3 regions of the Streptomyces sp. NPDC046712 genome follow, and region 2 is predicted to be linked to each of the others. Evidence: predicted binding sites of a transcription regulator. Region 2 holds the regulator's gene; each other region holds the start of a gene.

Region 1 (3,246 bases), on a different contig from region 2:
CGGGTGATGACCAGTTCGCGGTCGGTCGGTGTCGTCAGCAGCGTGATCATGGATCGCTCCCGCCTTCCGTGGATCTCACGGCCCCCCTACCCCACCAGCATCACCCCGAACGCCCGAGGGCGGCACCCCCAGCAGGGGTGCCGCCCTCGGTCGCGTACAGCGAGGAACTACCGAGCCGTGGCTCAGAAGTCCATGTCACCGCCCGGCATGCCGCCGCCGGCCGGCGCGGCGGCCTTCTCCGGCTTGTCGGCGACGACGGCCTCGGTGGTCAGGAACAGCGCGGCGATGGAGGCCGCGTTCTGCAGCGCGGAGCGCGTCACCTTCGCCGGGTCGATGATGCCCTCGGCGATGAGGTCCACGTACTCGTTGGTCGCGGCGTTCAGGCCGTGGCCGACGGGCAGGTTGCGGACCTTCTCCGCCACGACGCCACCCTCGAGGCCGGCGTTGACGGCGATCTGCTTCAGCGGGGCCTCGAGCGCCAGCTTGACGATGTTGGCACCGGTGGCCTCGTCGCCCGACAGGTCCAGCTCGAGCTTCTCGAAGACCGAGGAGGCCTGCAGCAGGGCCACGCCACCACCGGCGACGATGCCCTCCTCGACGGCCGCCTTCGCGTTGCGAACGGCGTCCTCGATGCGGTGCTTGCGCTCCTTGAGCTCGACCTCGGTCGCGGCGCCGGCCTTGATGACCGCAACACCGCCGGCGAGCTTCGCCAGGCGCTCCTGCAGCTTCTCGCGGTCGTAGTCGCTGTCCGAGTTCTCGATCTCGGCGCGGATCTGGTTGACGCGACCGGCAACCTGGTCGCTCTCACCGGCACCGTCGACGATCGTGGTCTCGTCCTTGGTGATGACGACCTTGCGGGCGCGGCCCAGCAGGTCCAGGCCGGCGTTCTCGAGCTTGAGGCCGACCTCCTCGGAGATGACCGTGCCGCCCGTGAGGATGGCGATGTCGTTCAGCATGGCCTTGCGGCGGTCGCCGAAGCCCGGGGCCTTGACCGCGACGGACTTGAAGGTGCCGCGGATCTTGTTGACGACCAGGGTCGACAGGGCCTCGCCCTCGACGTCCTCGGCGATGATCAGCAGGGGCTTGCCCGACTGCATGACCTTCTCCAGGAGCGGGAGCAGGTCCTTCACGGAGGAGATCTTGGAGTTGACGATCAGGATGTATGGGTCGTCCAGGGACGCCTCCATACGCTCCATGTCGGTGGCGAAGTACGCCGAGATGTAGCCCTTGTCGAAGCGCATACCCTCGGTGAGCTCCAGCTCCAGACCGAAGGTCTGGGACTCCTCGACGGTGATGACGCCTTCCTTGCCGACCTTGTCCATCGCCTCGGCGATGAGCTCGCCGATCTGGGTGTCGGCGGCGGAGATGGAGGCCGTGGAAGCGATCTGCTCCTTGGTCTCGACATCCTTCGCCTGCTCGAGCAGGGCGCCCGAGACGGCCTCGACGGCCTTCTCGATGCCGCGCTTGAGGGCCATCGGGTTGGCACCGGCGGCCACGTTGCGCAGGCCCTCGCGGACGAGCGCCTGGGCGAGGACGGTCGCGGTGGTCGTACCGTCACCGGCGACGTCGTCCGTCTTCTTGGCGACTTCCTTGACCAGCTCGGCGCCGATCTTCTCGTACGGGTCCTCGAGCTCGATCTCCTTGGCGATGGACACACCATCGTTGGTGATCGTGGGGGCGCCCCACTTCTTCTCGAGGACGACGTTCCGGCCCTTGGGGCCAAGGGTGACCTTGACGGCGTCGGCGAGCTGGTTCATCCCGCGCTCGAGACCGCGCCGTGCCTCCTCGTCGAACGCGATGATCTTGGCCATGTGAAGTGGTCCTCCCGGACATGGGGTGGATAACGCTCCAGGACCGCGCCGACGCCCGCGACGGACGGCCTGCGTGCCCTGTGGTTCCTTGCCCCACCTGGCCGCGGGCCTCGTCTGCCCGATCCTCGTAAGCACTCTCACCTTCAGAGTGCTAACGCCAATGATTAGCACTCGACCCAGGAGAGTGCAAGGCCGTCCCGAAGGGACGTCGATGAGGGGTGGCGGTCGGGTGACGGGCGGGGGCAAGCGACTCCCACAGATCGAGAGGGGCTCTCGTAGGGACTCCGGACACGCACGAGGGGTCCGCATCCTGGTCAGGATGCGGACCCCTCGGCGTGAGAACGCGTGAGTGCGTACGTGGTGGCCGATCGCGCCGTGCTCAGACGGCGAGCTTGACCATGTCCGCCTGCGGACCCTTCTGGCCCTGCGAGATCTCGAACTCGACCCGCTGACCCTCTTCAAGGGTGCGGTAACCGTCCATCTGGATCGCGCTGTAGTGGACGAATACATCCGCACCACCGTCGACCGCGATGAAGCCGTAGCCCTTCTCCGCGTTGAACCACTTGACGGTGCCCTGAGCCATGCCTAACTCCCCTATTACTGGCCCTTGCGCGGGGCCGCACTTCGCGGACCCGGGTCAGACCCTGCGCCGGAACGCGTCGACCGCGGCTGAATGTATCTGCCCAACTGCCCTCTGCAACAGGTCAATCGGACGAGAATTCTGGGCGCGCCGTAAAGGAGAATTGAGGAGAATTCACTGAATTCCGGGGCAAGTCGGGCCCGGCAAAGTGCGCAGAAGGTACACAACACTCGAACACTTTGGCTGCATCTTGTCGGGTGCGGACGCATTCTCATATGCGTCTGGCACAAGCAGCGAAGGGAAGCCGGGGGGACTTCCCCAACTCTACCGCGCTCAACCATGCAGAATTGCCCCCTCCGCTTCTCTCGCGGAGGGGGCAATTCAGATGACCGTGGGTAACTCGGCCCGGTCCGGATGGGTCAGCAGCCCCCGGCGACGGCCGGGATGATCGAGACACCGGCGCCGTCCGGCGTCGCCGTCTCGAGGCCCTGCTCGAAGCGGACGTCGTCGTCGTTGACGTACACGTTCACGAAGCGGCGCAGCTTGCCCTGGTCGTCCAGGACGCGGGCCGCGATACCCGTGTGGTTCTTCTCCAGGTCGGCGATGACCTCGGAGAGGGTCGCGCCCTCCGCCGGGACCTCGGCCTGGCCGCCGGTGTACGTACGGAGGATGGTGGGGATGCGGACCTTGACGCTCATGGTGGTGCTGCCTTCCGTAACGAGGGTGGTCAGTTGGCCAGGCCGGCGTCGCGGAACGCGTCCAGGCTGGGGCGGATGGTGGCGGTCGCCTGCGAGGTCTCGGCCACCGCGTCCAGGGTCTTGAGGCCGTCACCGGTGTTGAGCACGACCGTGGTGA
Region 2 (3,246 bases):
CATACGGAAGGGCGGCATCCGCGCCCGCGGATGCCGCCCTTCCAGGCCCGAACTCGGCCTTACCGCCCCTTGAACGCGTCCTTCAGGCGCGAGAACAGCCCCTGCTGTCCGGGCTGACTGTGCTGACCCGGGGGCAACCCCCGGCCCCCCGGCAGTCGCCTGCCTACCGCCCGTTGAACGCGTCCTTCAGGCGCGAGAACAGCCCCTGCTGTCCGGGCTGGAACTGACCCGTCGGCCGCTCCTCGCCCCGCAGCTTCGCCAGTTCGCGCAGCAGCCGCTCCTGCTCGGGGTCGAGCTTCGACGGCGTGGTCACCTCGACGTGCACGATCAGGTCGCCGCGGCCGCCGCCGCGCAGGTGCGTGATGCCGCGCCCGTGCAGCGGGATCGACTGGCCGGACTGCGTGCCCGGGCGGATGTCGACCTCCTCCAGCCCGTCGAGCGTCTGCAGCGGCACCTTCGTACCGAGCGCGCCCGCCGTCATCGGGATGGTGACCGTGCAGTGCAGGTCGTCGCCCCGTCGCTGGAAGACCTCGTGCGGGATCTCGTGGATCTCGACGTACAGGTCACCGGCGGGACCGCCGCCCGGCCCGACCTCGCCCTCGCCCGCGAGCTGGATGCGCGTGCCGTTGTCGACACCGGCCGGGATCTTCACCGTGAGCGTCCGGCGCGAGCGGACCCGCCCGTCGCCCGCGCACTCGGGGCACGGGGTCGGGACGACGGTGCCGAAGCCCTGGCACTGGGGGCAGGGGCGGGAGGTCATGACCTGGCCCAGGAAGGACCGGGTGACCTGCGAGACCTCGCCACGGCCGCGACACATGTCACAGGTCTGGGCGGAGGTGCCGGGCGCGGCGCCCTCACCGGAACACGTCGTACAGACGACGGCCGTGTCGACCTGGATGTCCTTGGTCGTACCGAAGGCGGCCTCGTTGAGGTCGATCTCCAGCCGGATCATGGCGTCCTGGCCGCGGCGCGTGCGCGAGCGCGGCCCGCGCTGCGACGCCGTACCGAAGAACGCGTCCATGATGTCCGAGAAGTTCCCGAAGCCGCCCTGGCCGAAGCCACCGGCTCCACCACCGCCGCCGGACGCGGACAGCGGGTCGCCGCCGAGGTCGTAGACCTGCTTCTTCTGCGGGTCCGACAACACCTCGTACGCGGCGTTGATCTCCTTGAAGCGCTCCTGCGTCTTCGGATCGGGATTCACATCCGGGTGCAGCTCGCGCGCGAGCCGCCGGAATGCCTTCTTGATCTCGTCCTGGGACGCGTCGCGGCGTACGCCGAGTACGGCGTAGTAGTCCGTGGCCACTTACGACTCCGCCAGGATCTGTCCGACGTAACGTGCCACTGCGCGTACCGCTCCCATCGTTCCGGGGTAGTCCATGCGGGTCGGTCCGACCACGCCGAGTTTGGCGACTGCCTCGTCGCCCGAACCGTAGCCGACCGCGACGACGGACGTGGAGGTCAGCCCTTCATGGGCGTTCTCGTGCCCGATCCGTACGGTCATGCCCGAGTCCTTGGCCTCGCCGAGCAGCTTGAGGAGCACGACCTGCTCCTCCAGCGCCTCGAGCACCGGCCTGATCGTGAGGGGGAAGTCATGGCCGAAGCGGGTGAGATTGGCGGTGCCGCCGATCATCAGCCGCTCCTCGTGCTCCTCCACCAGGGTTTCGAGCAGGGTCGCGAGCACCGTCGACACCGTGCCGCGGTCCTCGGTCTCCTCGAACGACTCCGGAAGATCCTGCACCAGCTGCGGCACGTCCGCGAAACGGCGACCGACGACGCGGCTGTTGAGCCGGGCCCGCAGGTCCGCGAGCGAGGTCTCGCCGAACGGCGCCGGGCAGTCGATCATCCGCTGTTCGACCCGGCCCGTGTCCGTGATCAGCACGAGCATCAGGCGGGCGGGGGCCAGCGAGAGCAGTTCCACGTGCCGGACCGTGGAGCGGGTCAGCGACGGGTACTGGACGACGGCGACCTGACGGGTGAGCTGCGCGAGCAGCCGGACCGTGCGCCCGACGACGTCGTCGAGGTCGACCGCGCCGTCGAGGAAGTTGTGGATCGCGCGCCGCTCGGGGGTCGACAGCGGCTTGACGCCGGCGAGCTTGTCGACGAAGAGGCGGTAGCCCTTGTCGGTCGGGATGCGTCCGGCGCTGGTGTGGGGCTGGGCGATGTAGCCCTCGTCCTCCAGTACGGCCATGTCGTTGCGCACGGTGGCGGGCGAGACGCCGAGCTTGTGGCGCTCCGTGAGCGCCTTGGAGCCGACCGGCTCCTCCGTCCCGACATAGTCCTGGACGATGGCGCGCAGCACCTCGAGTCTGCGTTCGCTGAGCATCGCGCACACCTCCAGCTGTCGTATCGGTTTGCTCCGCTTTTGGCACTCGCCCTGTTCGAGTGCCAGGAATCCCCCGGCCAGTGTACGGCGGCGGGCATCGCTCCTGGCAAGGAGGCGGGGTGGTAGCCGCTAGCGTCGCGGTATGGATGTCACTTGGGAAGAGTTCGGCTGGGAGCGGCTCGCGGACGGAGTGGGGCGGCGCCGGCTGCCCGTCTGGGACGCCACGGTGGGCCTGGTGCTGGGCGAGAAGGCGGTGCTGCTGTACGACACGGGCTCCACGCTCCGGGAGGGCGCGGAGCTCCGGGATCAGATCGAGGCGCTGACGGGCGGCCGGAGAGTGACGCACATCGCACTGAGCCACCCGCACTTCGATCATCTGCTGGGGACGGCCGCGTTCCCGGAGGCGGAGGTCTTCGGGGCGGTGGGCCTGGACAAGCTGTTGCGGCTCGAGGCGGACTCGCTGCACGCCGCCGCGGTACGGCACGGGGTGGACGCGTTCGCGGCGGCCGCGGCGGTGGAGGCCCTGGTGGTCCCGCAGCACTCGGTGTCGGGCGAGTGGACGCTGGACCTGGGCGGCCGCCAGGTGCTGCTTGCGAACGTGGGCCCGGGTCACTCGGCGCACGATCTGGCTCTCTGCGTCCCCGGCTCCAGGGAGGTCGTCTTCTGCGGCGATCTGGTGGAGGAGTCGGGCGAGCCACAGGCGGGGCGGGACGCGATGCCCGCGCGCTGGCCGGACGCGCTGGACCGCCTCCTCGGTCTGGGCGGGGAGGACGCGGTGTACGTGCCGGGCCACGGCGCGGCCGTGGACGCGACATTCGTACGGGCCCAGCGGGATGAACTGGCACGCCGCTTCGGAGTGTCATAACGTCCCCCAAATGCGCAGCTACAACCCGGACCTGACGCCCCCTTGGAAGCGTTCCGCG
Region 3 (3,246 bases), on a different contig from region 2:
CCCGCGCGAACGCGATCGCGTCCCCGCCGATCCCGCCGCACAGGTCGGCCACGCTCCGCACGCCGAGCGCCCGGAAGCGCTCCGCGCGGTAGGCCCCGACCGTCGCCCGGGTCGACTGCTCGACACCGTTGGGCGTGAAGTACATCCGGTGCGCGTCCTCGGCGCCGAACTTCGCCACCGCGCGCTGACGCAGCCGGGCCTGTCCGATGGCGGCCGAGACCAGCTCGGCGGGGTGCTCGCGGCGCAGCCGTGAGGCGACGGCCAGTTCCTGGGCGGGGTCGTAGTCGCGCAGGGCGGCGAGCAGGGTCTGGCCCTCGGGGGTGAGCAGGGCCGTGAAGGCGGCGAGGTCGGTCACCCGTCCCATTGTGGGCCAGCCGGGGGATGGTGGGCGCCGGGTGGCGGTGTCGGCGGCCGTGCGGGGCCCGTCGCTGACAGGATGCGGCGCCATGCAGCTAGTACGACAAATGGAAAAAATGCCAGCAAAGCGCATGGTGCGCCTGCGGCGGTCGGTGGGAGTGGTCCTGCTCGTCGCCGCCCTCGGGTCCGCCTGCGCGGCCCCCTCGGACGAGGCGGAGGGTGCGCGCAAGGGGCCCGCGAGCCCCGCCGCCGGACAGCCCAAGGCGCAGGGCGCTTCCGGCGCCCTCACCGCATACGTCGAGAAGATCCGCAAGCAGCGGGCCGCCCGCGCGCTCGCCGCCAAGAAGTGGGGGCTCGACCGGCCGCCGCTGGACGCCCCGGCCCCGCCCGCCGTGAAACCGAAGATCACCACCCGGAAGGGGTTCGAGACCGACGGGGAGGGTCTGCCGCCCGTCTTCACCACCGTGCCGACCAAGGAGAAGGTCGTCTTCCTGACGATCGACGACGGCGCGGAGAAGGATCCTCAGCTGCTGCGGATGATGAGCGAGCTGCAGATCCCGTACAGCGCCTTCCTGAGCGACTACCTCGTCAAGGAGGACTACGGCTACTTCAGGAAGATGCAGGACGCCGGCGTCGCCCTGCACAACCACACCCTGAATCACCGCTATCTGCCGGGGCTTTCGTACGCCGCGCAGAAGCGGGAGATCTGCGGGATGCAGGACACCATCGAGAAGCAGTACGGGAAGCGGCCGCCGCTCTTCCGGCCGCCCTACGGCAACTACAACGAGAACACCCTGCGCGCGGCCAGGTCGTGCGGGGTCAAGGCGGTCCCGCTCTGGGCCTCCGAGGCGTTCCCCGACCGGATGGAGTGGCGCGAGTGGGACCGGGACCTGCACCCCGGCGACATCGTGCTCACGCACTTCCGCGGCAAGGGGGAGTGGAAGGGCACCATGCCGGACATGATCCGGCGGGTGATGAAGACGATCACGGCCAAGGGGTACGCGGTCGCGAAGCTCGAGGACTACGTGTGATCCGGGCGCGCCGGCTGGTGGCCGGCCTCGCGCTTGCCGGCGCGCTCCTGGGGGTGTCGGGGTGCGCGTCGTCGATGGATCCGATCGAACGCCTGGGGCGGAAGGCGGCGGGAGAGCTGCGGGACCTCGGGGACCTGCCGGATCTGGGGAATCTGCGGAAGGCGGCCCGGAACGATCCGGTCCGCGGTGCCGTTCTCGTACCGTCGCCGAAGCGCCACACCGCACGGAATTGGCACTCCGCTTGACCGAGTGCTAATCGCGGTCATAGTCTCGGCTCTGGCACTCCCCACTGGAGAGTGCCAACACAGCGACGGGCAGGTCCGGCACCCGCGACGACGGATCGACCTGGTCGCCACCTCAGACAGTTAACCCCGTGAGATCTCCGAAGGGGGAGGTCGGATCGTGACGACCGCCAGCTCCAAGGTTGCCATCAAGCCGCTCGAGGACCGCATTGTGGTCCAGCCGCTCGACGCCGAGCAGACCACGGCCTCTGGCCTGGTCATCCCGGACACTGCGAAGGAGAAGCCCCAGGAGGGCGTCGTCCTCGCCGTGGGCCCGGGCCGCTTCGAGAACGGCGAGCGCCTGCCGCTCGACGTGAAGACCGGCGACATCGTGCTGTACAGCAAGTACGGCGGCACCGAGGTGAAGTACAACGGCGAGGAGTACCTCGTCCTCTCGGCTCGCGACGTGCTCGCGATCGTCGAGAAGTAATTCACCGAAGTACTGAAGCGATGCTTTGAGCTGCGCCCCTGACCCCGCACCGGGCGTCCGGGGCGCAGTTCGTTTCACCAGTTACACCACGAAATCCGAGAGGGCTGAATCGCTCCCATGGCGAAGATCCTGAAGTTCGACGAGGACGCCCGTCGCGCCCTTGAGCGCGGCGTCAACAAGCTTGCCGACACGGTGAAGGTGACGATCGGCCCCAAGGGCCGCAACGTCGTCATCGACAAGAAGTTCGGCGCCCCCACCATCACCAACGACGGTGTCACGATCGCCCGCGAGGTCGAGATCGAGGACCCGTACGAGAACCTCGGCGCCCAGCTGGTGAAGGAGGTGGCGACCAAGACCAACGACATCGCGGGTGACGGCACCACCACCGCCACCGTGCTCGCCCAGGCGCTCGTCCGCGAGGGCCTGCGCAACGTCGCCGCCGGCGCATCTCCGGCCGCCCTGAAGAAGGGCATCGACGCCGCGGTCAAGGCCGTCTCCGACGAGCTCCTCGCGACCGCCCGTCCGATCGAGGACAAGTCCGACATCGCCGCCGTGGCCGCGCTCTCCGCGCAGGACCAGCAGGTCGGCGAGCTCATCGCCGAGGCGATGGACAAGGTCGGCAAGGACGGTGTCATCACCGTCGAGGAGTCCAACACCTTCGGCCTGGAGCTCGACTTCACCGAGGGCATGGCCTTCGACAAGGGCTACCTGTCCCCCTACATGGTCACCGACCAGGAGCGTATGGAGGCCGTCCTCGACGACCCGTACATCCTGATCCACCAGGGCAAGATCTCCTCGATTCAGGACCTGCTCCCGCTCCTCGAGAAGGTCATCCAGGCCGGCTCCTCCAAGCCGCTGCTGATCATCGCCGAGGACGTCGAGGGCGAGGCCCTGTCGACCCTGGTCGTCAACAAGATCCGCGGCACGTTCAACGCCGTGGCCGTCAAGGCCCCGGGCTTCGGCGACCGCCGCAAGGCGATGCTCGGCGACATGGCCACCCTCACCGGTGCCACCGTCATCGCCGAGGAGGTCGGCCTCAAGCTCGACCAGGCCGGTCTGGACGTGCTGGGCACCGCCCGCCGCGTGACGATCACCAAGGACGACACCACCATCGTCGACGGTGGCGGCAACTCCGAGGACGTCACGG

The links. The regulator HrcA, encoded in region 2, represses chaperone genes, less so after heat shock. The targets are predictions, from matches to a motif close to TTNGCACTCNGNNNNNCNGAGTGCNAA.
Region 1: a site for HrcA is predicted at 1,976-2,002, ahead of groL (chaperonin GroEL). Genes of this name have one in related genera too.
Region 3: a site for HrcA is predicted at 1,618-1,644, ahead of groES (co-chaperone GroES). Genes of this name have one in related genera too.

The regions. Positions count from the first base shown of each region.
Region 1 covers NZ_JBEYYW010000017.1:50,996-54,241, forward strand. The annotation lists gene ABZ939_RS22205 (SRPBCC family protein) at 1-50, opposite strand, end outside; gene groL (chaperonin GroEL) at 183-1,811, opposite strand; gene ABZ939_RS22215 (cold-shock protein) at 2,191-2,394, opposite strand; gene ABZ939_RS22220 (MoaD/ThiS family protein) at 2,811-3,089, opposite strand; gene thrC (threonine synthase) at 3,119-3,246, opposite strand, start outside.
Region 2 covers NZ_JBEYYW010000002.1:126,418-129,663, reverse strand. The annotation lists gene dnaJ (molecular chaperone DnaJ) at 164-1,303, opposite strand; gene hrcA (heat-inducible transcriptional repressor HrcA) at 1,304-2,323, opposite strand; gene ABZ939_RS02845 (MBL fold metallo-hydrolase) at 2,466-3,188, shown strand; gene ABZ939_RS02840 (DUF3097 domain-containing protein) at 3,199-3,246, shown strand, end outside.
Region 3 covers NZ_JBEYYW010000020.1:89,309-92,554, reverse strand. The annotation lists gene ABZ939_RS24965 (class I SAM-dependent methyltransferase) at 1-364, opposite strand, end outside; gene ABZ939_RS24960 (polysaccharide deacetylase family protein) at 474-1,388, shown strand; gene groES (co-chaperone GroES) at 1,791-2,099, shown strand; gene groL (chaperonin GroEL) at 2,217-3,246, shown strand, end outside.